2 regions of the Massilia sp. METH4 genome follow, and region 2 is predicted to be linked to the other one. Evidence: predicted binding sites of a transcription regulator. Region 2 holds the regulator's gene; the other holds the start of a gene.
The links. The regulator FliA, encoded in region 2, starts transcription of late flagellar genes. The targets are predictions, from matches to a motif close to CTAAAGTTTNNNNNNNNNNNGCCGNTA.
Positions count from the first base shown of each region.

Region 1: a site for FliA is predicted at 2,436-2,462, ahead of V6Z91_RS14685 (flagellar protein FliT). Genes of this name have one in related genera too.

Region 1 is NZ_CP146614.1:3,335,360-3,349,792, forward strand. It holds gene fumC (class II fumarate hydratase) at 1-233, opposite strand, end outside; gene V6Z91_RS14680 (hypothetical protein) at 361-2,010, shown strand; gene V6Z91_RS14685 (flagellar protein FliT) at 2,123-2,389, opposite strand; gene V6Z91_RS14690 (HDOD domain-containing protein) at 2,520-3,332, opposite strand; gene V6Z91_RS14695 (M13 family metallopeptidase) at 3,520-5,574, shown strand; gene V6Z91_RS14700 (CsbD family protein) at 5,768-5,989, shown strand; gene V6Z91_RS14705 (S9 family peptidase) at 6,230-8,446, opposite strand; gene V6Z91_RS14710 (MATE family efflux transporter) at 8,579-9,979, opposite strand; gene V6Z91_RS14715 (beta/gamma crystallin-related protein) at 10,150-10,818, shown strand; gene V6Z91_RS14720 (DnaJ C-terminal domain-containing protein) at 10,878-11,801, shown strand; gene V6Z91_RS14725 (chaperone modulator CbpM) at 11,813-12,121, shown strand; gene V6Z91_RS14730 (hypothetical protein) at 12,405-13,982, opposite strand; gene V6Z91_RS14735 (LysR family transcriptional regulator) at 14,122-14,433, opposite strand, start outside.
Region 2 is NZ_CP146614.1:388,619-403,051, forward strand. It holds gene V6Z91_RS01815 (flagellar hook assembly protein FlgD) at 1-653, opposite strand, end outside; gene flgC (flagellar basal body rod protein FlgC) at 668-1,072, opposite strand; gene flgB (flagellar basal body rod protein FlgB) at 1,095-1,511, opposite strand; gene flgA (flagellar basal body P-ring formation chaperone FlgA) at 1,663-2,364, shown strand; gene flgM (flagellar biosynthesis anti-sigma factor FlgM) at 2,521-2,826, shown strand; gene V6Z91_RS01840 (flagellar protein FlgN) at 2,836-3,303, shown strand; gene motD (flagellar motor protein MotD) at 3,452-4,237, opposite strand; gene V6Z91_RS01850 (flagellar motor protein) at 4,400-5,146, opposite strand; gene V6Z91_RS01855 (RNA polymerase sigma factor FliA) at 5,128-5,859, opposite strand; gene V6Z91_RS01860 (antiactivator of flagellar biosynthesis FleN protein) at 5,875-6,699, opposite strand; gene flhF (flagellar biosynthesis protein FlhF) at 6,692-8,104, opposite strand; gene V6Z91_RS01870 (hypothetical protein) at 8,067-8,471, opposite strand; gene flhA (flagellar biosynthesis protein FlhA) at 8,596-10,746, opposite strand; gene flhB (flagellar biosynthesis protein FlhB) at 10,781-11,926, opposite strand; gene V6Z91_RS01885 (DUF4214 domain-containing protein) at 12,459-13,517, shown strand; gene V6Z91_RS01890 (glycosyltransferase family 2 protein) at 13,525-14,433, shown strand, end outside.

The sequences.
Region 1 (14,433 bases), 2.9 Mb from region 2:
TCGTCGGCCGCGCGCACGATCGCATCGGCCTTGGTGGCATCGAGCACGCCGAGGTCGACGTTCACGCGCGCCGCGGCCCGCTTCACATTGGCCAGCGCGGCGATCAGCTCCGGCGCCATCTTTTCGGTGGAGATATGGAAGTGGTGCAGCGAGCGCTGCGTCTGCGCTCCCCACAGCTGGTGGGCAGGCACGTCGATCGGCCCAAAACTGTCGCGTTCGGTTCTGCTGTCCATGGCGTCCTCTGTCGTAAATGATGCAAAGAGTGTAACCCAAGGATGAAATCCGGTTAATCCACTCAAAGTTTAGGAATTTCCGCCGTTAAACACTTACGTTACGGAAATTTCCTTATTCGAGTCCATCATGTCGCTCCTGCTACGTTCTTCCCGCCTGGCCGTGCTGGCGCTGGCCACCGCCACCGGCGCCCATGCCGCCGAACTCGGTGACGCCTCGGTGCGCTCGTACAGCGGCCAGCCGCTGTCGGCCGACATCGAACTGACCGAACTGACTGCCCAGGAGATGGCGGACCTGCAGGCGCGACTGGCCCGGCCGGACGTGTTCCAGGGCGCGAACGTGAAGATGAACCCGGCGCTGGCGGGCGCTACGGTGTCGATCCAGAAGCGCGACAGCCGCCGCGTCCTGCGCATTACCACCAGCGCCCCGGTGCAGGCGGAAGTGCTGCACCTGTACTTCCAGCTGGCCTCGGGCGGCAGGGAGCGCGTGCGGGGCGTCACGCTGTGGCTGTCGCCGGACCCGACCCCGGCCCCGGCGCCCGCCGTTATCGCCGCCGCCCCTGCCGCCGCTCCTGCCGCGGCTCCTTCTGCCGCGGCCGCTGCCGGGCATCCCGAAAAGTCGTCCGCCCGTCTCCACGCCGCCGAGCGCGCCGACAGGCCGTCGACCCGTGCACATGCCGTGGAGCGGCCGCGCGTCCTGATGGCCAGAGTGTCCCCTGGCAAGGAAGCGACGTCCGCCGAGCGCGCGCTGATGGGCGCCGTCGAGCAGGCGATCGCGACGCGCGGCGGCAAGGTCGAGGCGCCGGAGGAAAAGCAGGCCAAGCCGGCGATCAGCCAGCAGGACGTTCGCAAGGAGGCGCTGAAGTACGCATCGACCGCCGGCGATTTCAAGCGGGTCGCCACGAGCGCGAAGCCGGCTGTCGCGGAACCGGAGCCGGAGCAGGAGCAGAAGGCGCCGCAGCGCTCGTTCTTGCCCTCGAAGACGGCACTGGCCGAGGCCGCGCGGGCCACGCGGGCAAGCGTGGAAGGGGCAATCCAGCCGGCTGGACCGGCGAAGGTAGCCCCCGCGGCTGCGCAAGCCGCGTCCGCCGCCGCCCAACCCGATGCCGCGATGTTGACCAAACTGGCCGAACTGGAAGGCAAGCTGAAGACCTTGCAGACGCAGCTGGCGATGACGAACTCGGCCGGCGCGGCCCGCGTGGCGCTTCCTGAGCCTGTGAAGCCTGCGGCAGCGTTGGCGCCTGCATCGGCACCTGCATCGACACCAGCACCAGCATTAGCACCGGTACCTGCGCCGCGACCCGCACCGGCAGCAGCACCGGCAGCAGCACCGGCAGCACGGGCGTCGAAAACGATCCCACCGGCGCATGGCGACACGATCGTCCCGGCCGCTGCCGCTGCCGCGGCCGCAGCGCAGCCGGCGCCGGCCGCGAAACCTGCTTCCGCCGTGCCGGAGCTGGTGCCACAACCGGAAGCAGCCGCGCCGCCGGAGGCGCCCGCCGAGGCGCCAAAGGCCAGGCCCGAGGAAAAGAAGGAAGCGGCACCGCCGCCACCCGAACCAAAGAAGGAAATCAAGATCTCCCGGCCCAAGCTGCTCACTTTCCTGTTCGCCGGCAGCCTGGTCCTGCTGCTGATCTTCGGCGTGATCGTGCACTTCATCCGGAAGGCCAAGATGAAGCGCAGTCCGATCGTGAGGCAGAGCTGGAGCCGGGACGAGGATGACGTTTTGGCGCGGATCGAGCCCGCCGCGGCGCCGGCACCGGAGAGCAAGGCGGCTTGACGTTGCCAAACACCGGTGTCGTACACCATTTGCAAGCAAATGGTGTACGACACCGGGCAAGCGCCAACAAAAAAGCGCCCCGCGGGGCGCTTTTGCATTGGAGCGGGAAGGCTCAGCCGTTCAGCCGGCCCATCCAAGGTTCGGTCACGTCGCGGATCGCGCGGTCGTTGGCCATGATCTGCTTGAGCAAGTCGATCTTGCGCTGGCGGGCGCTGCCGTCCAGTGCCGGCACGCCGCCGAGCGCGGCAACCGATTGCGCGGCGCACTGATTTTCCAGGCGGTCGAGCGTGTTCCAATCGCTGACCTGGGCGGCCACCACCATCTTGCTGGTCAAGCCGGCAATGTTTTCGTACATCGAGAGAACGTCGGTCGAGGTCATGGCGCCACCGTGGATAAATCATGATCGGATTACTGCTTGTCATGATTTACGTCAGGGGTGACGGGAACTTTAGGCCTTTTTGAAAAAAAATTGAAAATAGTTTCCGGCATGGCCAGCCAGACAATATGTTCTATTTCAACATCTCGTCCAGCCCGGCAGCCAGTTCGTCCAGCGGCGGCATTTCTTCGATGGCCTCGGCGTCCAATCCCAGCACTTTGCCGACCTCCGCCGGAAATTGCTCGGCCAGGTGGCTTTCCTCCAGCGCGCGGGCGCGCCAGGCCGCCAGGTGGACGATCGCCGCCAGCCGGTCCACGGCGCCGCGCTCGAGCGGGGCAGGGAAGGCCGCGATCGCGTCGGAAAACACGGCGGGGAATTGCCAGCGGCGAGCCAGCTCGGCGCCCACGTCCGCGTACGTGAAGCCCAGCGTCTTGCGTTCCCCGGCCAGCCGCTGCTCGCCCAGCGGGGCAGCCACGGCGTCCAGCGCCGCCGCCTCGTCCGGCATCGCGGCGTGGATCACGAGCTGGCCGATCGCGTGCATCATGCCGATCGTGAACGCCAGCTCGGCATTGTCGCGGGTTTTCCTGGCGATCCACTTGGCCGCCACGGCCGTGCGCATGCTGTAGCGCCAGAAATCCTTGAGCTCGAGCCCTGTCACCGACTTGAAGCCGTTGACGAGCCCGGAGCTGATGACGAGCGTGCGCACCGCCACGAAGCCCAGCATCAGTACCGCATCCTCCACCGTGCCGATGCTGCGCGACAGATTGTAGTAAGCCGAGTTCGCAAGCCGCAGCAGCTTGGCGCTGAGCACGGGATCGAGCGAGATCTTGCGTGCGATCTCCTCCGTGGAGACGGACGCCTTGTCGAAACTCGCCACCAGCTCCTGGACGATCTTCGGCGCCGTCGGCAGCGCGGTGGGTTGCTCGAACAATTCCTCCAGCGTCATCATGCTCTCCTTGTTACTTGTTGCCGTAGGTGAACTATAGCGGGATTCGCCCGCGTTTTGCAGGCTATCCCGCAATTTAGCAGCCTGTCGCACGGGCCTCGTCACGGCAGGCCGCAGGGACTACAGTGCAGGCTGGCGAATGTCGCTCACTGCGCGCCACACTATAACCAACGATACAAGGGACTATATGCAAGCCTTCCAAGTACTGCGCCGTCCGCCGCGGACGAGCACCCTCGCCATGGCGCTGTGCGCCGCGCTGGCTTTTACCGGAGCCCAGGCGCACCAGGCTGCCCCCGCCCAGGCAACCACGCACGCATCCGCAGCCGTGCTGCCCGGCGACGATTTCTATGCCTATGCGAACGGCCAGTGGCTCGCAGCCACCGAGATCCCGGCCGACCGCAGCAGCTGGAGCGCCTTCCACACGATCGTGGAGGATACGAACCAGAACATCGTGCGCCTGATCGAGGCGGCGGACCGGGAGGGCGCGCCGGCCGATGCGCGCCGCGTGGCCGCCTTCTACCGGGCGATCATGGATGAGGCAGGCATCGAGGCGCGCGGCGCAGCGCCGCTGAAACCCGCGCTGGACAAGATCGCGGCCATTCGCGACAAGGCCGGCCTCACGCAAGCGCTGGGCGCCAGTCTGCGCGCCGACGTCGACCCGCTGAACGCCACCGACTTCAGCACCGAGAACCTGTTCGGCGTGTGGGTCGCCCAGGGCTTCACGGCGCCCGACAAGTACATGCCCTACCTGTTGCAGGGCGGCCTCGGCATGCCCGACCGCGCGTTCTACCTGGAGGAGAACGAGCGGATGGGGCGCCTGCGCACGGCTTACCAGGCGCACATCGCCGCCATGTTGAAGCTGGCCGGTTTCTCCGAGCCGGAAGCGCGCGCGGCCCGCGTGTTCGAACTGGAGCGCAAGCTGGCACAGTCGCACGCCTCGCGCGAAGAGTCGTCGAACATGCAGAAGGCGAACAATACCTGGACCGACCGGGATTTCGCCGCGAAGGCGCCCGGCCTGGACTGGAAGGCCTTCTTCCACAGCGCCGGCCTCGGCAAGCAGAAGCGCTTTATCGTCTACCACCCGCAAGCCGTCACGGGCGCCGCCGCGCTCGTGGCCGAGATGCCCGTGCAGACGTGGAAGGACTGGCTGGCCTTCCACACGGTCAACCAGTACGGCGGCGCGCTGCCGAAGGCGTTCGTCGACCAGCGTTTCGATTTCTACGGCCGCACGCTGAGCGGCACGCCGCAATTGTCGGTGCGCTGGAAGCGCGGCCTGGCGGCCGTGAACGAGGCGATGCCGGAAGCGGTCGGCAAGATGTACGTTGAAAAGCATTTCCCGCCCGCCGCCAAGGCGAAGGTGCAGCAAATGGTGAGCAATATCGTCAACGCCTTCCACCAGCGCATCGACCGGCTGGACTGGATGGACGCGAGCACCAAGCGCGAGGCGCACGCCAAGCTCGACGTGCTGTACGTGGGCGTGGGCTACCCGGAGAAATGGACGTCGTATGACGGCCTGGACATCAAGCCGGACGACGCCTTCGGCAACGCCTGGCGCGCCAGCCAGTTCAACTACAAGCTCGAGCTGGCCAAGCTGGGCAGGAAGGTCGACCGCAAGGAATGGTCGATGCCGCCGCAACTCGTCAACGCCGTCAACATGCCGATGCAGAATGCGCTGAACTTCCCGGCGGCGATCCTGCAGCCGCCGTTCTTCGACCAGAAGGCGAGCGATGCCGTGAACTACGGCGCCATCGGTTCCGTGATCGGCCACGAGATCAGCCACAGCTTCGACAATATCGGTGCCGAATTCGATTCGAAGGGCCGCCTGCGCGACTGGTGGACGAAGGAAGACCGCGAGCACTTCGCCAAGGCGGCCCAGGCGCTGGTGGCGCAGTACTCGGCCTATGAAGCCTTCCCGGACCTGAAGCTCAACGGCCAGCTGACCCTGGCGGAGAACCTGGCCGACCTGGCCGGCCTGGCCGCCGCGCTGGATGCCTATCACGCCTCGCTCGGCGGCAAGGCGAACGCCGAGACGGACCGCCAGTTCTTCATGGGCTACGCGCATGCCTGGCGCACCAAGGCGCGCGAAGCCTCGCTGCGCAACCAGGTCACCACCGACGAGCACGCGCCTTCGCAGTGGCGCACCTACACCGTGCGCAATCTGGACGACTGGTACGATGCCTTCGACGTGAAGCCCGGCCAGAAGCTCTACCTGCCGCCGGAGCAGCGGGTGCGCGTCTGGTAACACGCCGTCCAGTGACGCTTAAGCAGTCCTTAAACCCGACCGTTGGTAGCTGAACTCTTTTGCAATGTTAGGGAGCGAACGGAGGGAAATGATTACGAAACGTATGATTTCCCCATCCACACGCGATACCGCGGGTGTTCAAGGCAACGGGCCATCGTGGCCCCCAAGCCGCAACGCATAGAGGAGCTCGATCATGAACAGCGATCAAATCAAAGGCAAGGCCAAGGAAATCGGCGGCAAGATCCAGGAAGAGGCCGGCGAACTGGTGGGCAGCTCGAAGCAGCAGGTCAAGGGCCTGAAGAACCAGGCCGAAGGCAAGGTCCAGAAGAAAGTGGGCGACGCCCGCGAAGCCGTCGATGACGCACTGGACGACGATGTCACCGTCAACCGCGGCAACCGCCAGGGCGGGCTGTAATACGGCCCAGTGCCGATAACGAAACAGCCGCCCGAGGGCGGCTGTTTTGCTTTGAGCGGCCGAGGTGCCGCATGTTTCTGGTGTTTCTGGTGTTTCTGGTGTCGGACATCATTCGCTCGCGAATGGTGTCGGACACCGGTTTTGCCCTGAAGCATCCACAGGGACGCCGACCTCACGCGAAAACCGGTGTCCGACACCGGAAAAGCCCGGTGTCGGACACCAATGCACAAACGCCGCGTGTTACTGCACGGTCTCCGGCTTCAGGTGCTTGCGGAAGAACTCATCGATCTTCACCTGCACGTGCTTGCGCTGCTTGCGGTCCGACACGCCATGCTTGGCGCCCGGGTAGGTCATCAGCTCGAACTGCACGCCGCGGCTCACCAGCGCGTCGATCATCTTCGTGGTGTTCGTGAACAGCACGTTGTCGTCGGCCATGCCGTGGATCAGCAGCAGGTTCGACTTCAGGCCGTCCACATGCTTGAACACGGTGCTGTCCGCGTAGCCTTCCTTGTTCTCGGCAGGCTTGTCCATGTAGCGTTCCGTATAGTGCGTGTCGTACAGCGCCCAGTCGGTGACGGGCGCGCCGGACACGCCGGCGGCGATCCTGTCCGACCCCTGCGACAGCAGGCGCAGCGTCATGAAGCCGCCGTAGCTCCAGCCATACACGCCGATGCGCTTCGGGTCGACGAAGCCTTGCTTGCCGAGGAAGTCGATGCCGGCCAGCTGGTCTTCCACTTCCACCTTGCCCAGATTGCGGTAGATCGCGTCCGCGAACACGCGCTCGCGGCGGCCCGAGCCACGGTTATCGAGGCGGAACACCACGTAGCCCTGCTGCGCCATGTACTGGTCGAACGAGTCGCCCCACTTGCGCGTCACGTGCTGCGCGGTCGGGCCGCCATAGGTGGACAGGTACACCGGGTATTTCTTCGCCGGGTCGAAGCGGTAGGGCTTGATCATCGACCAGTACAGCGTCTGGCCATCCTTCGCCGGCAGCGTGCCGTATTCGACCGGCAGGTGGTCTGACTTGTACTTATAGTACGGGTGCGCCGCGTTGACCTCGTTCTTTTCCAGCCACGTGAGGATCGCGCCATCCGGTTTGCGGATGGAGACCTGCGGCGGATTGGCGGGATCGGACCACGTGTCCACGAACAGCTGGCCGTTGCGGGCGAAGGTGGTGTCGTGCCAGCCGTCGGCCTGCGTCACGCGTTTCGGCTTGTCGGCATCGCGGCCGTCCAGCGAGACGACATAGGTCTGCTTGTCGATCACCGCGTCCTTGTTCGACGAAAAGTACACCTTTCCGCCGGCTTCGTCCACGGCCAGCAAGTTGTCGATGCCCCATTCGCCTTTCGTGAGCGCGTGCTTGACGTTGCCGTCCATGTCGAACAGGTACAGGTGATTGCGGCCGGTGCGGTCCGACGACCAGATGAAGCCCTTTCCGCCAGAGAGGAAGCGCAGGTCGTCGTTGATGTCGGTCCACGTCTTCGACGTTTCCGTCACGAGCACCTTCTGCGCGAGCGTGGCCGTGTCGACGGCGATCAGCTCCAGCTTCTTCTGGTCGCGCGCCTGGCGCTGGAACAGCAGCTTCCTGCTGTCGGCCGAGAAATCGGCGCGCACCAGATAGATATCCTTTTCCGGCCCAAGGTCCACGTTCTTCGTTTCACCGGTGACCGGGTTCACGATGCGCAGTTCCACGATCACGTTCTTGTCGCCGGCCGCGGGGTAGCGCTGCTCGATCACCTCGGTGCGGTCCGGGTAGATCTCGAAGCGGCGCGCGATGGGCACCTGCGCCTCGTCGTAGCGGCGGTAGGCGATCGCCGAATCGTCCGGCGCCCAGTAGTAGCCGGTGAACTGGTGCATTTCTTCCTGCGCCACGAATTCCGCTTCGCCGTTGTGCAGCGTGCCCTTGCCGTCGGTGGTGAGCGCCTTTTCCTGGCCCGTCGCCAGGTCGATCACGTACAGGTTCTGGTCGCGCACGAAGGACACATATTTACCCTTCGGCGAGATCTTCGGATCGGTCACATTGCCGGAGGCGACCAGGCGCGCCGCATCGGGTTTCGCCACCTCGATCAGGTACAGGTTGCCGGCAATCGGCACCAGCAGGCGCTTGCCGTCAGGCGACCAGCTGTAGTTGATGATGCCCTTGAGGGCGGCGGTGCGCTCGCGCTCGCGGCGGGCCTTTTCGGCGTCCGACAGGTTTTCCTCGGCCACCAGCACTTTCGAATCGACCAGGCGGCGCGTCGACTTGTCCTTCAGGTTGAATTCCCACAGGTCCATCTGGAACTGGTTGTCCGGCCGGCCGCGCAGGAAGGTCACGCGCGCACCGTCGGGCGACACCTTCAGCGCACGCACGCCATTGCCGGCAAGGGCCGGATCGCTGTAGATGCGGTCGAGGGTCAGGCGGTCGGCGGATGCCGTGCCGGCGGCCAGCAGGGCCAGGATACTGAGAGCGGTGCGCATTGGGGTCCCGAAATGAACGATTTGTTGTTGGAAATAAATCGCAAAACGATACCAGACTGGACAGCCCATGGCGAGGCGCAAAAGTTTGGAATGCGAGTGCGACGGCCGACTTTCGTTCGGCCGTCCGACCGTTCAGGCATGCACTGACGCCGGGGCAAGCGCGCGCTGGCGCGACAGCCGTTGCAGGTAGGCCGTCAGCAGCACGGCCGCCACCGTCAGGCCCAGCACGAGGCCGATCCAGAAGCCGGTGGCCGACATCGGTTCGGCCGGCGCGAACGGCAGCCACCGCGGCGCCAGGCCGAGCAGGCAGCCGACCGGAAGCGCCAGGCCCCAGAACGCGATCAGCTGGATGACCATCGGCCCGCGCGTGACCTTGTACCCGCGGATCGCGCACGATGCCGCCACCTGCGCGGCGTCCGACAGCTGGAACAGCGCCGCGAACAGCAGCAGGTGCGCGCACATCTCCTGCACCGCCGCATCCGACGTGTAGGCCGCCGCGATCTGGTGGCGGAAGATGGCGATGAACAGCGCCGACAGCACGGCGAAGCCGGTCGACATCCACAGCCCGACGAACGAGGCGAAGCGGGCACGCTGCGGGTTGCCTTCGCCCAGCGCCTGGCCGACGCGGGCGATCATGCCGATGCCGAACGACAGCGGCACCATGAACGTGAGCGAGGCGAAGTTCAGCGCGATCTGGTGGGCCGACACCGTGACCACGCCGAAGCGCGCCACCAGCAGGCTGACGGCGCCGAACACGCTGACCTCGGCGAAGTAGGTGACGCCGATCGGTACGCCCAGCCTGAGCATGTTCCACACTTCGGGCCAGTGTGGCCACTCCCATTTGTCGAACGGGTACGAGGCCTGGTAGGCGGGCGCGATGCGGATCCACAGCACGATGGCCAGCAGGTCCAGCCAGACCACGGTGCCGGTGGCCACCGCGCAGCCCAGCGCGCCCATCTTCGGGAAGCCCAGGTTGCCGAACACGAGCAGCCAGTTGACGATCACGTTGACCACCAGGCCGATGATGGCGATGACCATCACGGGCTTGGTCTGGTTGATGCTGGCGCTGTAGCCGTACAGTGCGCGATAGGCCGCGAAGGGCAGCAGGCCGATGCTCACGATATGCACGAACATCGAGGCGCGGTGGTTGACTTCGGGTTCCAGCTGCAGGTGGTCGAACAGCAGCGTGGCGAGGTTGGCGGCCAGCGCCGCTACGACGCCCACGCCTACGGCTTTCCACAACGCCTGCCGCACCGAGTGCGGAATCTTGTCGAACGCGCCGGCGCCCACCTGGTGGGCCACCACCGTGTTCACGGCCATCATGGTGCCGTTGACGGTGACGAGGATGATCGACCAGACCGAGGCGCCGAGCGATACGGCGGCCAGCTCGGCGGCGCTGGTGTGGCCCGTCATGGCCACGTCCGCCACGCCCATGCCCACGGTGGCCAGCTGCCCGATGAGGACGGGCCAGGCCAGTTGCCACAACGCTGCGGCTTCTCTGCGGATATTGGACAGGGTGAACGTATAGGGCATCGGTGCACTTCGAGAATGGGGAACTTGTGATTCTACCCATGATGGTGCATTCGCCGCAGTAGGAATTTGTTACAGCCGGCCCGTGCACCGAATGCGTCGCCGTTGCGTTATGGAACATATGCCGCGCGCGCGTCGCGCGCGGCGCACTACACGCACGAGATGGAGAAACCATGAAACGCCTGTTCGCCGCCGCAGCCCTGCTGGCATCCTTCCAATACGCTTCCGCCGGCGAGTTGTCGGTATTTTCGCAGCCGGACTTCCGGGGCGCCCGGATGACGGTGCGCGACCCGGTGCGCAACTTCCAGGACATCGGCTTCAACGACCGCGCCTCGTCGATCGTCGTCCACTCGGGAAGCTGGGAAGTGTGCGAGCACAAGGACTTCGGCGGCCATTGCATGGTGCTCGAGCGCGGCGAGTACAGAGACCTGTCCCGCTTCGACAACCAGATCTCGTCGGTGCGCGAAGTGGGGCGCCCGCGCGATCGCGATGATTGGCGTGACGGCGGGCGCGACCGCGGCGCCTGGCGCGACCGCGACGACCGCGATGACAACGATCGGCGGCGCGGCTGGCGGCGCGACGACGATCGCCGCGGTCCCCCGGTGGAGCTGTACTCGGGCCGCAATTTCGGCGGCGACCGGGTGGTGCTGGTGGGGGATGTGCACAGCCTGCGCTCGCGCGAATTCAACGATCGCGCCGGGTCGCTGGTGGTGCGCGAAGGCGAGTGGGAAGTCTGCGAGCATGACGATTACCGGGGCCGTTGCGAGGTCTATGGGCCGGGCCGCTACCCCGGTCTCGGCGGCTTGAACAACGAGGCGTCGTCGGTCCGCCGCCTGCGCTGAAAAAATCGGATTGTTGTTGTAACCTAAGCTCGATAGGACTACGACCTGGAGAGCATAACGTGGACTACAAGGATTACTACGCGGTGCTGGGCGTGCCGAAGACGGCCAGCGCCGACGAGATCAAGGCGGCTTACCGCAAGCTTGTGCGCAAGTACCATCCCGACGTCAGCAAGGAAGCCGACGCCGACGCGAAGACCAAGGAATTGAACGAAGCCTACGGGGTGCTCGGCGACCCCGAAAAGCGCGCGGCCTACGATGAACTGGGCAGCGCGCAATACCGCCAGGCGGAAGGCGGCGGCTTCAGGCCTCCGCCGGACTGGGGCGCCGGCTTCGAATCCTTCGGCGGCGCGGACAGCGATTTCTTCCAGGACCTGTTCGCCCACGTGGGCGGCGCTCGCCGGCGCGGCTTCCAGATGCGCGGCGACGACAGCCACGCCGTCATCGAGATCGCGCTGCAGGACGCCTACCAGGGTGCAAGCCGCACCATCAGCCTGCGCGTGCCGGAGGCGGACGAACACGGCCGCGTGATCACCCGCCAGCGCACCCTCAACGTGACGATTCCGAAAGGCGTCACCGAAGGCCAGCAATTGCGCCTGGCCGGCCAGGGCCAGCCCGGCAGCGGCGGGGCCCCGGCGGGCGACCTTTACCTGGAAATCCGTTTTGCCGAGGACCGGCGCTTTCGCGTGGAAGGGCGCGACGTGTACCAGACAGTGCCCGTCGCCCCGTGGGAAGCGGCGCTTGGCGCGGGCATCGAGGTCGGCACGCCTTCCGGCCGCGTGTCGGTCACGATTCCGCCTGACTCCCAGGGCGGGCGCAAGCTGCGCCTGAAGGGCAGGGGCATTCCCGGCACGGCCGCCGCGCCGGCGGGCGACCTGTACCTGCTCCTGGACATCGCACTGCCGCCGGCCAGCACGCCGCAGGCAAGGGCATTGTATGAACAGATGGCGCGCGAACTTCGGTTCAACCCGCGCCAGGGGCTGTAAGGAGACGATCGATGAATGGCAAACAACCGATCCGCGCCGTGTCGCTCGACGAAACGGCACTGACCCTGGACGAACTGGCGCGTGCCTGCGCCGTGGACCCCGGCTGGGTGGTGCACCGCGTGCGCACCGGCATCCTGCTGGGCGGTACCGAAGCGGCGCCGGAAGCCTGGCGCTTCACCAGCGTGGACCTGGTGCGCGCGCGCAGCCTGCTGCGCATCGAACGCGATTTCGACGCGAACGAGGAGGTGGCGGCGCTGGTGGTGGATTTGACGGAGGAGGTGAGGCGCTTGCGGCGGCGCTTGCGCGCCGCCGGGTTGTAGCAGCCCGCGGCTGATGCCTGGTGTCTGACATTCATCCCGCAGGGATGAATGTCAGACACCGGTTTTCCCATGCAATGCCAACGCCGGTGACAGACACCGGCCCTGAAGAAATGTTTCAGAAATCCCGGTGACAGGCACCGGGGTTCAAGAAATGTTTCAAGAAACCCGGTGCCTGTCACCGGCTGTCTTGATGCCGGCCGTACTGGCGAGCTCACAAAAAAACCGGTGTCGGACACCCTGCGGGTGTCCGACACCATAGCCTCGCGGGCTGTCGGCTGACAGATCAGCGCTGGTCTTCCGACCCACCCTGCTTGCCGCCGCTGCCGCCGGACTGCTTGCTGCCGATGTCGTCGATATCGTGACCCGGCTCGCCCGGCGAGCCCTGCATGCCGAGTTGGCGGTCGGCCTGCTCGTTGTCGCTGCGGTTGTTCGGGCGCGCCTGGTTCTTCCACGTATCGGCCTGGGCGTTGCCGGCCTTGTCCGATTGCTGGCTGTTGCCGCGGCTGCCCATGCCCACGCGTTCGCCGCCCATCGCATCGGCCGGCAGCGTGTCGAGGCTGTCGCGGTCGGCCGACTGGCTGCCGCCGCTGCCCAGCGTGGTCTGGCCGATCAGGTTGTCGCCGGATTGCTGGTTGCCCTGGCTGGACTCCTGCATGTTCGCATTGTTGCCGCCCAGGCCGCCACGGCCCGTCTGGCCGCTTTGCGCGCCCACGTCATGCAGCGAGCCGCCCCGTTCGCCGCCCATGCCGCCGGAGTGCTGGCCGCCGTGGCCATGGCCCGTGCCGGCGCGCGGTTTCTCGGTGGACTGTTCCATCTGCTGCGACTGCCCGCCGGGGCCGCCTTGCTGCTGCTGTTCCTTCATCCGCGCCAGGCCGGTCTGGCCGGGGCCGCCCTTGTTGTTCGACGATTGCTCGTTGCCGGGGCCACCCTGGAGTTTGTCTGCCATGCCGCCCGAGCCGCCCGGGCTGCTCGACTGCTGATTGCCCACGTTCTGGCTGCCGCCCGCGCCGCGCTGCGCCGTGCCGGCGCCCGGTGCCGAGCCGTCGTCGCCACGGTCCTGCCGCGCGCCCGCGCCCGTGGTGCGGTCGCTGCCGGCGCCGTGCTTGTCGGACTGCTGGTTGCCTTGCAGACCGCTCTGGCCCGCTTCACCCATGGACTCGCCGCCCTGCTGCTGGTTCATCTGCGAGAGGCCCGAATTGCCGGGGCCGCCTTGCCGGCTCGCGTCGCCGTACTTGTTGCCGGGACCGCTCTGCAGATGGTCCGCGAGGGTACCGGTGCCGCCGGGGGCCGTGGTTTCCTGCGAGCTGCCATAGTCCTGCCGCGCTGCGCGCTCGCCATCCTGCTGCAGGCTGCCGCCCGCGCTGTGCTGCGAAGCCTGGCTGCCGCCGTGGGCTACCTGGTGCGGGCTACGGCCGTCGCCGACTTCGCCCGACGTGGCACCGGTCTGCTGGCTGCCGTAGCGGTCATGGTTGGGCGCCAGCGGGTCCGCCTGCGTGCGCGGATCGTTGCGGATGCCGCCCTGGTTGCCGGGCGAACCGCCCATGTAGTCGGACTGGCCCTGCGAACTCTGCTGGTTCTGGCCGCCCTGGTTGATGCCCTGGCCGCTCTGGCCGCCCTGCGTGCCCGAAGGGGTGCCGCTGATGCCGTCCTGCGCGCCCTGGCCGCCGATCGATTGTTGCGTCATGTCCATTCCTCCCGAGCTGCCGGCGGCGCTGCTTTGCTTGCTGGCCGCCTCGTTGATGTTGGGTGCCCTGTTGACTTGCGTGGTGTCGTTGGCGGGTCCGCCGGCGGCGTGGTTGCCGCTCTGCGTGAAGTAGCCCGCGTCTTCCGTATTGGTGAGCTGATCCTTCTCTCTTGTCATGTCGATCTCCTCATGAAGTCGTGAGCGGGGCCGGCCGCTGGCGCGGCCCCGGCAGAGGCTCATCGTAGGACGGTGGGCGAGGGCAGTGTGTCAGCGCACACGCCGAACCGGTGTAGGCATGCTTGCCATGGCCGGCCAGTCAATACGCGCCATGTGGCAGCGTGTAGTCGAGCGCGAGGATCTGTTCCTTCAGCCAGCGCCCGGCGGGGCCGAGCTGGTCATCCGAACGGTGGATGGCGAACAGCGGATATTGCAGCGCATCGCCGTCCTGCAGGCGCAGGCGGACCAGCCGGCCGTTGGCCAGGTCCTCGGCGATCATCGCCTCGGGCATGCTGCCCCAGCCGAGTCCTCCACGCAGCAGCGCATGCTTGGAGTGCAGGTCGGCCAGGCGCCAGTCGCGCAGGCCCAGCACGCCGAAGTCCTGGCCCGACGTCAGCGGGCTGCGGTCCGT
Region 2 (14,433 bases):
TGCCCGAGGCCAGGGACGTTCAGTTTCGCGCCGGTCGGCCCGGTGGACACGCTGGCCACGGTGCCGAACGTGAGCGCCTTGGCATCGGTCAGCGTGTTGCCGCCGGCCGTGGCCGTGAGCGCCAGCGTGTAGTTGCCGTCGGCGGCCGTGCTGCCGTCTTCCAGCTTGCCGTCCCACGCCAGCGGCAGCACGCCGGCCTCGACATTGTTCATCGTGAGCGAGTGCACGACCTTGCCGCTGCTGTTCTTGATGTCCAGCTGTACCGTGTCGGCATAGGAACCCAGTTCGATGCCGAAGATGCCCTTGCCCTCGGCCACCTGCATGGTGGTGCCGGCGGCCAGCACGCCGTGGTTGATCATGTTCACGGCCTGGGCGGACTGCGAGGCGGCCAGGTCGCTCTTGAGCGTGTCGAGCGTGTCGTTGAGCTTGTTAATGCCGGTGACCGTGTTCAGCTGGGCAAGCTGGCTGGTGACCTGGGCATTGTCGAGCGGGTTCAGCGGGTCCTGGTTCTTCAGCTGCGTGATCAGGAGGGTCATGAACTTGTCCTGCTCGGCCGAGATCTGGTTGCCGGTGGTGGACTTAGTGTTCATCGAGTCCATCAGGGACTGCGAGACGGTGTTGGAGGCGGCGCTGGGCGTGGTGATGACGGCCATGATGGTATTTCCGGTTATTGACCGATGGTCAGGGTTTTCAGCAGCATGCTTTTCGCCGCGTTCATCGTTTCGACATTGTTCTGGTAGGAGCGCGAGGCCGACAGCATGTTGACCATTTCGTCGACCACGTTCACGTTCGGCATCGTCACATAGCCGTTTTCGTCGGCCAGCGGGCTTTTCGGGTCGTACACCTGCCGCATCGGCGACGGGTCTTCGATCACCTGCTGCACCTTCACGCCGGTGGCCGTGTTGTCCGCCGACGGCGTGGCCTCGAACACCACCTGCTTGGCGCGGTAGGCTTCGCCGCTGGCGCTGGTGGCGCTGTCGGCATTGGCCAGGTTGCTGGCCACCACGTTCAGGCGCTGCGACTGGGCGCTCATGGCCGAACCGGAAACATTGAAAATACTGAACAGCGACATGGCGTTCTCCCGAGGTTATCTGTTACTGGCCCTGGATGGCCGTGAGCAGGCCCTTGATCTGGCTGTTGATGAAATTTACGCCCGCCTCGTAGCGCAGCGCGTTGTCGGCGAACTGGTTGCGTTCCACGTCCATGTCCACCGTATTGCCGTCCACGGCACCCTGCACCACGCCGCGGTACAGCAGCGGCGTGCCGTCGGCCAGCGTGCTGCCGTCCGGCGCCGGGGTCGGGAAGTGGCGCGCCGCGGTCGTCTTCAGCGTGCCGTTCGCGTTCGTATTGGCCAGCGCGTTCTGCAGGGCGCTCGTGAAGTCGATATCGCGTGCCTTGTAGTTCGGCGTGTCGGCATTGGCGATATTGGACGCCAACACGCTCTGGCGCGTGGAGCGCAGGCTCAGGGCCAGTTCGTTGAAGCGCAGGTGATTGTCGAGTTTTCCCAGCATGACGGCATCCTTCCATCGGTGACAGATGCCATGTTACGGATGCTGTACGGCAAATGATCGGGGAATAAGCACGGACTTTGCCACGCTGTTCGCCGCTTTCGCCGCGGCGCGCGCGCGTAAGATGGCGGCATCACAGCACCACGGACGTACCATGAAATCGCTGCCCCTCGCTCTTGCTTCCACCGCCCTGGCCTCGCTCGCCATGTTGGCGCCGGCCGCCCATGCGGCGGCCATGGACCCGGCCGCGATCAAGCGCACGGTCGACCAGTTCCTGCAAGTGCAAAGCGCCGGGCTGCCCGGCAAAGTCACCATCACCGTCGGCAATGTCGATACGCGCATGACGCTGGCTCACTGCCCAGCCCCGGAGGCATTCCTGATGCCCGGCACAAAGGCGTGGGGAAAAACCACGGTGGGCGTGCGCTGTGCTGCACCGTCGGCCTGGACCGTGTATATTCAGGCGAACGTTTCGGTGCTGGGTAATTACATCGCCGCGGCCGCGCCCCTGCCACAGGGCCAGCCCATCCTGGAGTCGCAACTGGCGACGCAGCAGGGCGACCTGACGACGTTGCCAGCCAGCATCGCCACGGACAAGGCGCAAGTGATCGGGCGCAGCAGCAATGTTTCGATTTCGGCAGGCACGCCGGTCAGGCTCGATACGCTGCGCAGCCAGCCCGTGGTACTCAACGGGCAGATGGTGAAGCTGGTCACGACCGGCTCGGGCTTCCGGATCACCGCAGAAGGCAAGGCGATCGCCAATGCCGCCGAGGGCCAGGTCGTGCAGGTACGCACGACAGGCGGGCGCAGCGTTTCAGGGATTGCCCGGGCGGGCGGGCAGGTCGAGGTGGCGTTCTGAAACGGGGCGGCGCAACGATTGCCACACTGATTGATCCAAATTTGCGGCGCGCCACGCTAAAGTTTGCAATGGCGCAGCCGTTAAGAAACTCGTGCATTGGTAAAAAGCGCGGAGTACACGGATCTGTGCCGGCTCCCACCAGACGAGGAAGATGCTGTGAAAATCAACGATTCAGTAAAGAATACGGGCTTGCCGGCGACCGCGACGTCGACCACGAGCAATGCCCGCAACGCCGAGAAAGCGGCGGAAACAGCTTCCACGCAAGCAGGTTCGGAAAGCGTCAAGCTGTCCGCCCAGGGCCAGGCCATGGCCACGAGCAGCAACGGCGGCGTCTTCGACACGAAGAAAGTGGAACGTATCAAGCTGGCCATCGCCGATGGCCAGTTCCAGGTCAATTCGGAGAAAGTGGCGGACGGCCTGCTGGACACGGTCAAGGATCTGCTGCATTCCCGCCAACGTTAAGGCAACACCATGCATGACGGCGCCCCCGTATCGATGCTGCTGGAAGAGCAGCATTTGCTGACCGACCTGCTCGGCCTCCTGAAGGAAGAGCAGCAATCCCTGGTGGCGGCCGACATCGACAGGCTCACCGCGCTGACACCCCGTAAAGCCGAGGTGATCAACCGCATGGGCGCACTCGCCGCGGAGCGCCATGCGGCGCTGGGCCAGGCGGGCTTCGAGCCGCACGAGGCAGGCATGGAAGAGTGGTTGTGCGCCCACGGCTCGCCGGACGACAAGGCGCTGTGGAACGACGTGCTCGCGCACACGCGCGAGGCGAAGGAATTGAACCGGCTGAACGGCACGCTGATCAACAAGCAGCTGTCGCATACCCAGGGCGCCCTGCAAGCCCTGCGGCCACCGAGCCCGGGCGGCAATGTCTACGGGCCGAGCGGCTTGACCACCACGACCACGACGTCGCGCGGGTTCCTGGCAGGCTGACTAGTTGGCTCAAAAGAAAACCGGTGTCAGACACCATTTCCCCGAGGGAAATAGTGTCTGACACCGATGCGCAAGCCGCAGTTGCTGAAGCATGAAATGACGGTGTCGGGCATATTTTTCGCAGAAAAATGTGCGCGACACTGGTTTTCTATTGAGGTGCCGGCCCCGCCGGCTCCGTCGGAATCTCCGTCTCCGTATCCGGCAACGTCGACAAGATGGTGATCGCCACGCGCCGGTTGCGCGCCCGCCCGATCGGGTCTTCGTTCGAGGCCACCGGATGGTTCGACGCGTGGCCGACGGCCGTCAGGCGCGTCGGCGCGACGCCGGATTCGATGAACAGCCGCACCACCGTGGCGGCGCGCATCGACGACAATTCCCAGTTCGACGGATAGATATTGCGCACGGGCTGGTCGTCCGTATGGCCTTCCACCTGGATCGCGTGCGGGTCGTTCTTCAGCACCTCGGCCACGGCGGTCAGCGCTTCCTGCGATTCCGGCGTCAGCCGCGCCTCGGCCGGGTCGAACAGCACACTGGCATTGATTTCCACGGACACGCCACGGCTGTTCTGCGTCACGCGCACCTTGCCTTCCTTGACCAGCGGCGCCATCGTCGATTGAAGGTCCTGGGCCAGTTTGGTGAGCGAGGCGCGCTCCTGCCGCATCATTTCCTGCCGCTTCTTCAGGTTCGGGTTCGGGATCGGCTGGTTCAGCACTTCCGTATTCGGCTTGACGTTGGCACCCTGCCCGCCCAGCGCCTCGCCCAGCGCATCGGAAAATATCCGGTACTTGCCGATGTTCACCGACGAGATCGCGTACATCACCACGAAGAACGCGAACAGCAGCGTGATGAAATCCGAGTACGAGATCAGCCAGCGCTCGTGGTTTTCCGGCTCTTCATCGAACGGGCGGCGCGCGCGGCGGTACTGGAAGCTCATGGTTAGTGTCCTAAATCCCAGATTCGTTGAATAAATCCGACGAGAATCGGCCCGATACTGCGTTGAAAATGCACGGAAAGGCCACGGCCTTGCCGTGCATTTCCGCCTTGTCTCGAACCGATTTCGTCAAATGTATCTTCAACGAACTTGTGATTCAGGACACTAATACTCCTGCATCAGCGTGGAGATCCGCTCGTCCATGATGCGCGAGAAGTCGCCGCTGGCGATGTCGTGGAACACCGCGGCGGCGATTTCCTGCTGGTGCACCTGGGCGGTGACGATGTTCTTCAGCTTGTTGGCGATCGGGTAGAAGAACAGGTTCGCCAGACCCACGCCATAGATCGTGGAGACGAACGCCACGGCGATGCCCGGCCCCAGCCGCGACGGGTCCTGCAGGTTTTCCATCACGTGGATCAGCCCCAGCACGGCGCCCAGGATGCCGATCGTGGGCGAATAGCCGGCCGCCGATTCCCAGATGCGCACCGCCTGGCGCTGCGCCGTTTCATAGGCCGTGATTTCGGTATCGAGCAGCTGGCGCAGCTTGTCGGGGTTGATGCCGTCAATGATCATGCGCAGGCCCTTGGCCAGGAACACGTCGCGCGCGCTGTTCATGTGGCGCTCCAGCGCCAGCGGGCCTTCGCGGCGCACGGTCTGGTTCCAGGCCTGGATGTCGCGGGCCAGCAGGATGCGGCTGTCCGGCGGCGGCCGGAAGACCCAGCGCGTCATCTGGATACCGCGCTTGAGGGTGGCCGGCCGCGTTTGCAGCAGCACGGCACCGAAGGTGCCGATGACCACGATCGCGAATGCCGCCGGCTGGATCAGCGACGAGGGGTTACCGCCTTCGAGTGCCTGGCCCACGATCAGCCCGGCCAGCGCCAGCAGGAGCCCCGCTACGCTGGACCAGTCCATGCACCCTCCCGCAATGTGGCGCGCAGCCGGGACACCGCCTGGGTATGCAACTGCGAGACACGTGATTCGGAAACGCCCATGACGGCGCCGATTTCCTTCAGGTTCAATTCTTCTTCGTAGTACAGGCCCATCAACAGTTTCTCGCGGGGCGGCAATACATCGATGGCATTGATGACGGCCTGGCGGAAATTGGTGTCCATGAGGGCGCGCAGCGGGTCTGCCTCTTCGTCGTGCGCGTAGCGGTCGAGGAAGCTGCCATCGCCCTCTTCATCCTTGAAGTCTTCGTAGTACAGGAGCTGGTGGCCGCCGCCCTCGCCCAGCATCTGCTGGTAATCCTCGAGGGACAGCTTGAGGGACTTGGCCACCTCGGATTCCGATGGCGGCCGGCCCAGCTTCTGCTGCAGCACCGACATGGCGTTCTCGACCTTGCGCATGTCCTGCCGCAGCGTGCGGGGCATCCAGTCGCTGCTGCGCAATTCGTCGAGCATGGCGCCCCGGATGCGCATCACCGCATAGGTTTCGAACTGGGCGCCGTGCGTTTCCTCGTAGCGGTTGATCGCGTCGAGCAGGCCGATCATGCCCGCCTGTACCAGGTCATCCACTTCCACGCTGGGCGGCAACTTTGCCTTCATGTGGTGAGCAAGGCGCTTCACGAGGGGCATATGCTCCGACAGCAGCGAATCCTTGTTCACCTTCCCTTTGACCGTGTACATAAATCTCTATTCTTTTCAGTGCTGCATGGTGTGGCCGCCCCCTGCAATCTGCGCCGGCGCGGCCAGCGCAAACCGCCCCGCCAGTTGACGAAACGCTACCGAGGCGCCAGCCAGCGGAAACGCGTCCACCACGGCGCGACCCAGGCGCGCCGCGCGGTGCAGATACTCATCGGCCGGCACTGACCCCATCGAAACGAGATTCACTGCCAGGTAACGGCTTGCCGCCTGTGCCATATTATCGTAAACGACCCGGGCCTCCTTTTCGGAAGCACCCGTGACGACGATGCCGAACGGCCGCCGCCCCAGCTCATGGTTCAGGCGCTTGATCATCATGTAGGCATTGGTGATCGAGGTGGCACTGTTCGATACCTGGACCACGATTTCCGAGCTGGCCATCACCGGTACCGGGAACGCTTCGCCATCGAATTCGCCGTCGACGAGCACGATGCCGGCCTGCGCCGCCAGCACGTCGAACGCCTTGGCGAGGCGGCGCGCTTCCTGCGGGCCGCTCTTCGGTTCGCCGCGCGTCATGGACACCACATTGAAGCCCTGCGGCACCGCGTGGATGACTTCGTTCAGCGCGCATTCCTGGCGCGCCACGTTGAGTAGGCTAGCGCCATTGTCCACGCCGAGGCGTGAAGCCACGCCATGCGCGCTGGCGCAGGCATCGACCACCACCACGTCGTTGCCGGCCCGTGCCAGCGAGGCGCCCAGGTTGACGAGCATGGCGCCCTTGTCGTCTTGCGGCGTCGCGGAAAGGAAGGTGACGATGCGGGGCCGCGGCGGGCCCGCCAGCATGCGGCGCAGTCCCTCCGCCTGATCGAAGTTGAAGTTACCCAAGGTGCACCTCGCGCATTGCATCGTTGCCGGCGGCCGCCATCAGCATCGGCAGGTCGCCGTCCGAAAATTGGTTGGTATCCTTCTTCAGCCGGAACGCGCGCTCCACGAGCTCGGCCGGCTGGGCCAGGTGCAGGTCTTCCGGCACGCGCTGGCCATTCGACACATAGAACAGTTGCAGCTTCTGGCGGATCACCACGTCGAGCACATTGCCCAGCGAGGCGGCCTCGTCCAGCTTGGTGATGATGCTGCCGGCCAGGCCACTGCCCTGGTAGGCGCGCACGACCTCGGTCAGCGTTTCCTGGGTAGACGTGGCGTTCAGGCACAGCAGCCGCTTGACGTCGACATCGGTGCCTTGCAGCATCGCTACCTGCTCGGTGACCATCTGGTCGCGCTGGCTGACGCCGACCGTGTCGATCAGCACCGTGTGCTTGTTGCGCAGCTCCTTCAGGGCGATGCGCAGATCGGCCTCATCCTTGACCGAATGTACCATCACGCCGAGGATCTTGCCGTAAATGCGCAGCTGTTCGTGCGCGCCGATACGGTAGGCGTCGGTGGTGATCAGCGCCAGCTTTTCCGGGCCATGGCGCATCACGCAGCGGGCCGCCAGTTTCGCCGTGCTGGTGGTCTTGCCGACACCCGTCGGGCCCACCAGCGCGAACACGCCGCCGCGCTCGATCAGCGCGTCTTCGTTGGCGATGGCGGCGATGTTCCGCGCCAGCACGCTACGGATCCAGCGCAGCGCCTCATCGGCGCCACGGCCGGCGGGCAGCTTGTCGATCAGGCGGCGCGCCAGCGTGGTGGAGAAGCCGGCAGCGAGCAACTCGCGCAGCACGGCGCCCTTGTGCGGCTCGCGCTGCTGCGCGCTGCCCCACGACAATTCGGCCAGCTGGGTTTCCATCATGCCGCGCATGGCGCGCAGCTCGCTCATCATGCCGTGCATCTCGGCGGCGGCATTGGCCTTGGCGGAAGTGACGGCCTCGGCGACCAGCGCCGTAATGCTCGCCATGTCCAGCGCCGGCTGCACCGGTTGCGGCGCGGCCTGCATCGCCTGGGCGAACGGGGCGCGCGCCATCGGCGCGGCTGCCGCCGGGCTCGGGCGCGGAGCCATCACGGGCTCCGGCGCGGGCCGGCTCATCGGCGCGGCGGGACGTGCAGCAAACGATGCCTGTGGGCGCGGCGCCGGCGCGGCGGCAAAGCCGTCGTCCAGCTCCAGGTGCGGCGCTGCCGGCGGCGCATCGTCCACCGGGCTGGCCAGCGAGGCGGCGTCGTCGTTGGCCAAGGCCAGGATCTCGACCACGCCATCCATCGGGCGGTTCGACAGGATCACCGCATCCGGCCCCAGCGCTTCGCGCACCTTCCGCAGCGCCTCACGCGACGTGGGCGCGGTAAATTTCTTGACGTTCATTGCTGCTCCTGTTCGCCATGCACAGAGTTTTCTTGATGGTGAAATTATTGACGATGCCGTGGAGAAAGCATCGGGGGAACAGGCGGGGAAAAGGGGTGTAATTCAAGAAGAGGCCAGCGGCGCTGGCGCGCTTGGTGTCATACACCATTTTCCTTCGGAGGTGTTCTCTTCCGGAGTCCGGGACCGGCGAGCCGTAGCGGTTGCGTTGCAGACCGGCCGGGAAAACCGGTGTCGCACACCTTTTCCTGCGGAAAAGAGGTGCGACACCGAGCGTGGCGGATCGGGTGTTACCGACCAGCGCCGGCCAGCAACGCCTGATACGTCTGGTGTCGTACACCATTTTCTTACGGAAAATGGTGTACGACACCGGTGTTCTCATCCGGAGTCCGGGACCGGCGAGCCGTAGCGGTTGCGCTGCAGACTCCGGCCGGGAAAACCGGTGCCGCACACCTTTTCCGCAGGAAAAGGTGTGCGGCACCAAGCGTGGCGGATCAGGTGTTACCGACCAGCGCCGTCACCCGGATCGTCTTCGATTCCGGAATCTCGGCATGCGAGAGCACCTTCAACTGCGGCAGCGCCCGGCGCAGGAAGCGCGACAGCAGCGGCCGCAGCGGGCCGGGCACGAGCAGCACCGGGTTGACGCCCAGCGCTTCCTGTTGCATGGCGGCCTGGGCAGCCTGCTGGGCGATCGTATCGGCCAGACCCGGCTCGATGCCGGCGCCATCGACGCCGCCCTGGGCCAGCGCCTGCATCAGCAGCCGCTCCAGGCGGTTGTCGAGCGTCATCACGGACAGTTCGCCATTGCCCGGGAACAGTTGCTGGACGATCGCCCGGCCCAGCGCGATACGCACCAGCGCCGTCAATTCGTTTGGATCCTGCGTGTGCGCCGTGTGCTCGGCCAGCGCCTCGATGATGGTGCGCATGTCCCGGATGTGCACGCCTTCCGCCAGCAGGTTCTGCAGCACCTTCTGCAGCGCCGACAGCGAGATCGTCTTCGGCACCAGGTCTTCCACCAGCTTCGGCGCTTCCTTGCCCAGGTGATCGAGCAGTGCCTGCACCTCGCCGCGGCCCAGCAATTCGGAAGCATGCGACGTGATCAGGTGGTTCAGGTGCGTGGCGACGACGGTGCCCGCGTCGACGACCGTAAAGCCCATGCCCTGCGCCTGGTCGCGCAGGCTGGCGTCGATCCACACGGCCGGCAGGCCGAAGGCGGGGTCGGTGGTGGCCAGGCCCGGCAGCGTGCCGCTGGCCATGCCGGGGTTGATGGCCAGGAATTGCCCGTTGAAGGCTTCCCCGGTGCCCACCTCCACGCCCTTCAGGGTGATGCGGTAGGCCGATGGCTTCAGTTCCAGGTTGTCGCGGATGTGCACCGGCGGAGCGAGGAAGCCCACTTCCTGCGCGAACTTCTTGCGGATGCCCTTGATGCGCTTGAGCAGCTCGCCGCTTTGCGCCTTGTCCACGAGCGGAATCAGGCGGTAGCCCACTTCGAGACCCAGCGTGTCGACGGCCATCACATCGTTCCAGGTGGCCTCTTCGCTCTCGGCCGCGGCGCCGCCCTGCCCGGCCGCCGAGGGGCCGCCCGAGGGTGCGCCGCCCGGCGCGGCGCCCGGACCGGCCGGGCCGGCCATGCCGCCGCCCTCCTCGGCCGCACCGGCACGCTTGGCCAGCAGGTAGCCGCCACCGGCCAGCGCGCCGCCCAGCAGCAGGAACACGAGGTTTGGCATGCCCGGGATCAGGCCCAGGCCGCCGATGATGGCGGCGGTGATATACATCACCTGCGGCTTTGCGAACAGCTGGCCGACCAGCTGGGCGCCGATATCCTTCTCGGATGCCACGCGCGACACCACGGCACCGGCCGCCAGAGAAACGATCAGCGAGGGAATCTGCGCCACCAGGCCGTCGCCGATGGCCAGCAGCGTGTAGGTGCGCACCGCGTCGCCGAACGCCATATCGTGCATGATCAGGCCCACCAGCAGGCCGCCGACGATGTTGATCACGGTGACCAGGATGCCGGCGACCGCGTCGCCGCGCACGTATTTCGAGGCACCGTCCATCGCGCCGTAGAACTCGGCTTCCATCGACACTTCGCTGCGGCGCTTCTTCGCCTCGGCCTCGCCGATCAGGCCGGCGTTCAGGTCGGCGTCGATCGCCATCTGCTTGCCGGGCAGCGCGTCCAGCGCGAAGCGGGCGCCCACCTCGGCAATCCGGCCCGCGCCCTTCGTCACCACCACGAAGTTGATGATGGTGAGGATGATGAAGACCACGATACCGACCGTGTAGTTGCCGCCGATCAGGAAGTGGCCGAAGGCCTCGACGACCTTGCCGGCCGCGTCCGGCCCGGTGTGCCCCTCGGTCAGCACGATGCGGGTGGAAGCCACGTTCAGCGCCAGGCGCAGCATCGTCGTGAGCAGCAGCACGATCGGGAAGGCCATGAAGTCCAGCGGCTTCACCGTGTACAGCGCGGTCAGCAGCACGATCACGGAAATGGCGATATTGAAGCTGAAGAACAGGTCGAGGATGAATGCCGGCAACGGCAGGATCATCATCGCCAGCAGCATGATGATCAGGATCGGCGCGGCCAGGGTCTGGACATTCCCGCCGGTGACATTGTTCATCCAGCCGGGCATCTTGAGCGCTTGCATCGTGTTCTTCCCTCTTTACCTGTGTCGTTGCCGGTTACTGCGCCGGCTTGGCGTTGTTCGGGTCCATGTCGGCCGGCACGTCCAGCTTCGTCGGCCGGTCCGGGTAATGGCCGCCCGGCCGGTAGGCGCGCAGCTGGTACACATAGGCCAGCACCTCGGCCACGGCCGCGTAGAGCCGCTGCGGGATCTCGTCGCCGATGTCGGTGTGCTTGTGCAGCGCACGGGCCAGCGCCGGCGCTTCCAGGATTGCCACCTTGTTTTCCTTGGCCAGCTCGCGGATCTTCGCGGCCACCGCGTCCGTGCCCTTCGCCACCACCTTCGGCGCGCCCTTCGAGCCATCGGCGTACTTCAGGGCCACCGCGTAGTGGGTCGGGTTGGTGACCACCACGTCGGCCGTCGGTACGTCCTGCATCATGCGGCGGCGCGCCATCTCGCGCTGCATCTGCCGGATCTTGCCCTTGATCTGCGGGTTGCCGTCCGACTCCTTCGATTCCTGGATCATTTCCTGGCGCGTCATCTTCATCTTGTTCGCGTAATGCCAGATCTGGTACGGCGCATCGATGAGGGCGATGAAGCCCAGCGCTGCCACGAGGATCAGGAAGCTCATCGCCAGCATGTCCAGCATGTGGGCAAAGCCTTCGTTGGCCGGCTCGGTCGGCAGCCCGAAAATCGCGTCCTTGTAGCGCATCACGACCATGTAGGCGACGGCGCCCACGACAATCGTCTTGAGGATGGCCTTGACCAGCTCGACCAGCGCATTCTTCGACACCATGTTGGTGATGCCGTTGATCGGATTGAGCTTGCTGAACTTGGGCATGAAGCCCTTGGCTGTGAACAGCCAGCCACCCACCAGCACCGGCGAGGCGATCGCCACCAGCATCACGGCCAGGCCCAGCGGCAGGAAGGTGACCAGCACCTGCACCACGTCGGCCAGGATGCGGTGGCCCAGCACGTCCATGTCGAACACCTGTTCGCGTGTGAGCGACAGGCCGGATGCGAGCGTGGCCGACAGCTGGCGCGCCATGGTGGAGCCGAAGATGTACAGGCCGGCCCCCGCGGCCATGAGCACGGTGAACGTCGCGACTTCGCGCGAGCGGGGAACGTCGCCTTCCTCACGCGCCTGCTGGAGGCGCCTCTCTGACGCTGGTTCTGTCTTTTCGGCTTCGCTGTCTTCTGCCATCGGGTGCTCCGGAATGCCTCGCTATGATTCAGGAAGCATTGTCGGGGAAGGTGGCGGAGAACGAAGATCGAAACAGCGGGGGAAACGCGGAGCTGTTTGGTGTTTCAACTGCGCAACACTTTTCAGAAAGGAAACGCGAGGATCACCTCGCAAAGGCCGATTTTTGATCGTATAGGACGTTCCGGCTGGAAATGTTGCCGATCCGAATGTAGATTCTCGGTATGCATTCAGTAGTTGACGTGTATCCACAACAATGGCTGAGGATAATGTGCGACACCTTCGGCACGATTGGAACACGATTCCTCGTCGGTGAGAAAACGTGGCACCCTTCCCACTCGGATCAAGTCGCCGAGACTTGAACACAGGGTTGTACCCGTGCAGCTCGGCCTGGCTGGCAAGTAAACGCCGCGCAGCTCGAAGAGTGGATGAAATAGATGATTCGAATAGCGGACCGCGTTTTGCCACCGGGTCCGTTTGACAAGACCCGGTTCGCTGCCGGGGCATCTTCAACTTTTTTAGGAGTGGGTCTCTCATGTACGAAACCAATCAGACCGACGTGACGAACGCCTTGACCACGGCCTCACCGGAAGTCTTCAACTCGGCCACGATCGACAGCATCATGTCGCTGGTGATTTCCGGCGGTGATACGGTAATCGCCGCGGAACAGGTTGCCGCCACGGACAACCAGATCGTTACCGTTGCTCCGGGCACGGAGCTCGCGTTCGTGACCGTTTCCGACCTCACCGTCACCAATGTGACTGTCGCCTCCGACATTCCCGTCGTGCTGTTCCAGGGTGCGGCCGGCGTAAACGCCACATTCAATGTCCCGGTACCGACCGCGGGACAGGATCTCTCCGCGAGCGCGGTGCAGGGCGCGCCGGGCGACCCGATCGAACGGTTCATCGCGGGGACGGCTGGAAACGACAACATCACGATCCTCGACGCGATGGCTACCCAGGTCGTGGCCGGCAACGGCGACACGATCAATGCCGGCACGGGCTTTACGATCGTCACCGCGGCGCAAGGCAGCAGCATCGTCGCGGGTGGCGGCGACACGATCATTGCGACAGCGGGGACCGACGAAGACTTCACGATTACCGAAGGGACCGGCACGGTAGCTATTGTCAACAATACCAGCGGACTTGCCGTCGACATTTCGAACGTGCAGTACGTCCAGCTCGATGGTGGCGACGCGCTGATCTTCGCGGATGACATGGCGCAGGCAACCGTGGCGAACCTGTACCAGGCACTGTTTGGCCGAACGGCCGATGCGGGCGGCCTGGAGTATTGGTTCGACCAGGCGGATGCGGGCGTGTGGATCGGCCAGATCGGGAACTTCTTCACGACGTCGGCGGAGTACACTGGAGGCGGCCTGACCAATGAACAGTTCGTCGAATCGCTTTACCTGAACGGCCTCGGTCGAGCGGCGGATGCGGGTGGCCTGACATACTGGTCCAGTTTGCTCAACACGGCCGCTGCCACGCGCGGCGAGGTCGCGGCGGGGATTGCAATGGCCGCTGCCGACCCCGCGTCGGGCGAGGTGAACGTGATCGGCTCGGTCACCGTCGTGGAGGGCATCGATCTGGGATAACAGTCTCATGCCAATGAAAGGGGGCCCCGCCCCCTTTTTCCTGTCGACCTGCACGCCCCGCTTGCGCGACGATGCACTGCTGACCCGGGCGCTGGAAATGTTCAAGGCAGGCCACCTCGCCGATGCGCTGGTGGCCGCGGAGTACGTTTGCCGGCGCTTTCCCCAGAAAAGCATTCCCGCCATGCTGCGCGCGAAAGTGCTGCAGACCGGCTACCCATTTCTGGCCGCGCGCGCATGGCACGCGGCATGGCTGTCGGACGCCGAAAATCCCGTGCTGCAAGACGCGATGCTGCAGAGCTGGCTGCAGGATGGCGGCCGCGCCGACGTGGCCAGCCTCGGCCCCGCCTTCCTTCCCGCCCGCTGCCGCGAAGGCAAGCATGCCAGCCTGCTGCCACTGCTGCGCGCGGCTGGCGTCGCTCACACTGGCGCGTGCTGGAAAGCAGGCGACGCCATCGAAGGCATGGTGTTCCAGGGCGGCATGGTGTTCCAGGGCGGCACGGCGCCGCGCGCCACACTGCTGCTCTCGGACGAAACCCGGCAATTTCGCCTCGAGGTGCCAGCCGACGGCAGCCGCTTCCGGCTGGCCTGCCCGCGGCCCGGCGCCGTCTGGTCCCTGACCCTGGTGGAGCCCGACGGACAACAACAACTTCTGCCGGGATCACCCCTGGCGTTCTATGAGCCGCCGACCATGCAGGCACGCGCTCCGGCGGAAGATGGCGCGCGACCGCGACCGGTCTCGATCGTCATTCCCGTCTATCGCGAACTGGCTCTGGTACAGGCGTGCCTGAACAGTGTGCTTGCCAGCCTGAACGCCAACGCCACCCCTGCCCGCGTGGTGGTGGTCGATGACGCCAGCCCCGAGCCGGCACTGTCGGCATGGCTCGACAAGCAGGCCGCGGCGGGGCGGATCAAGCTG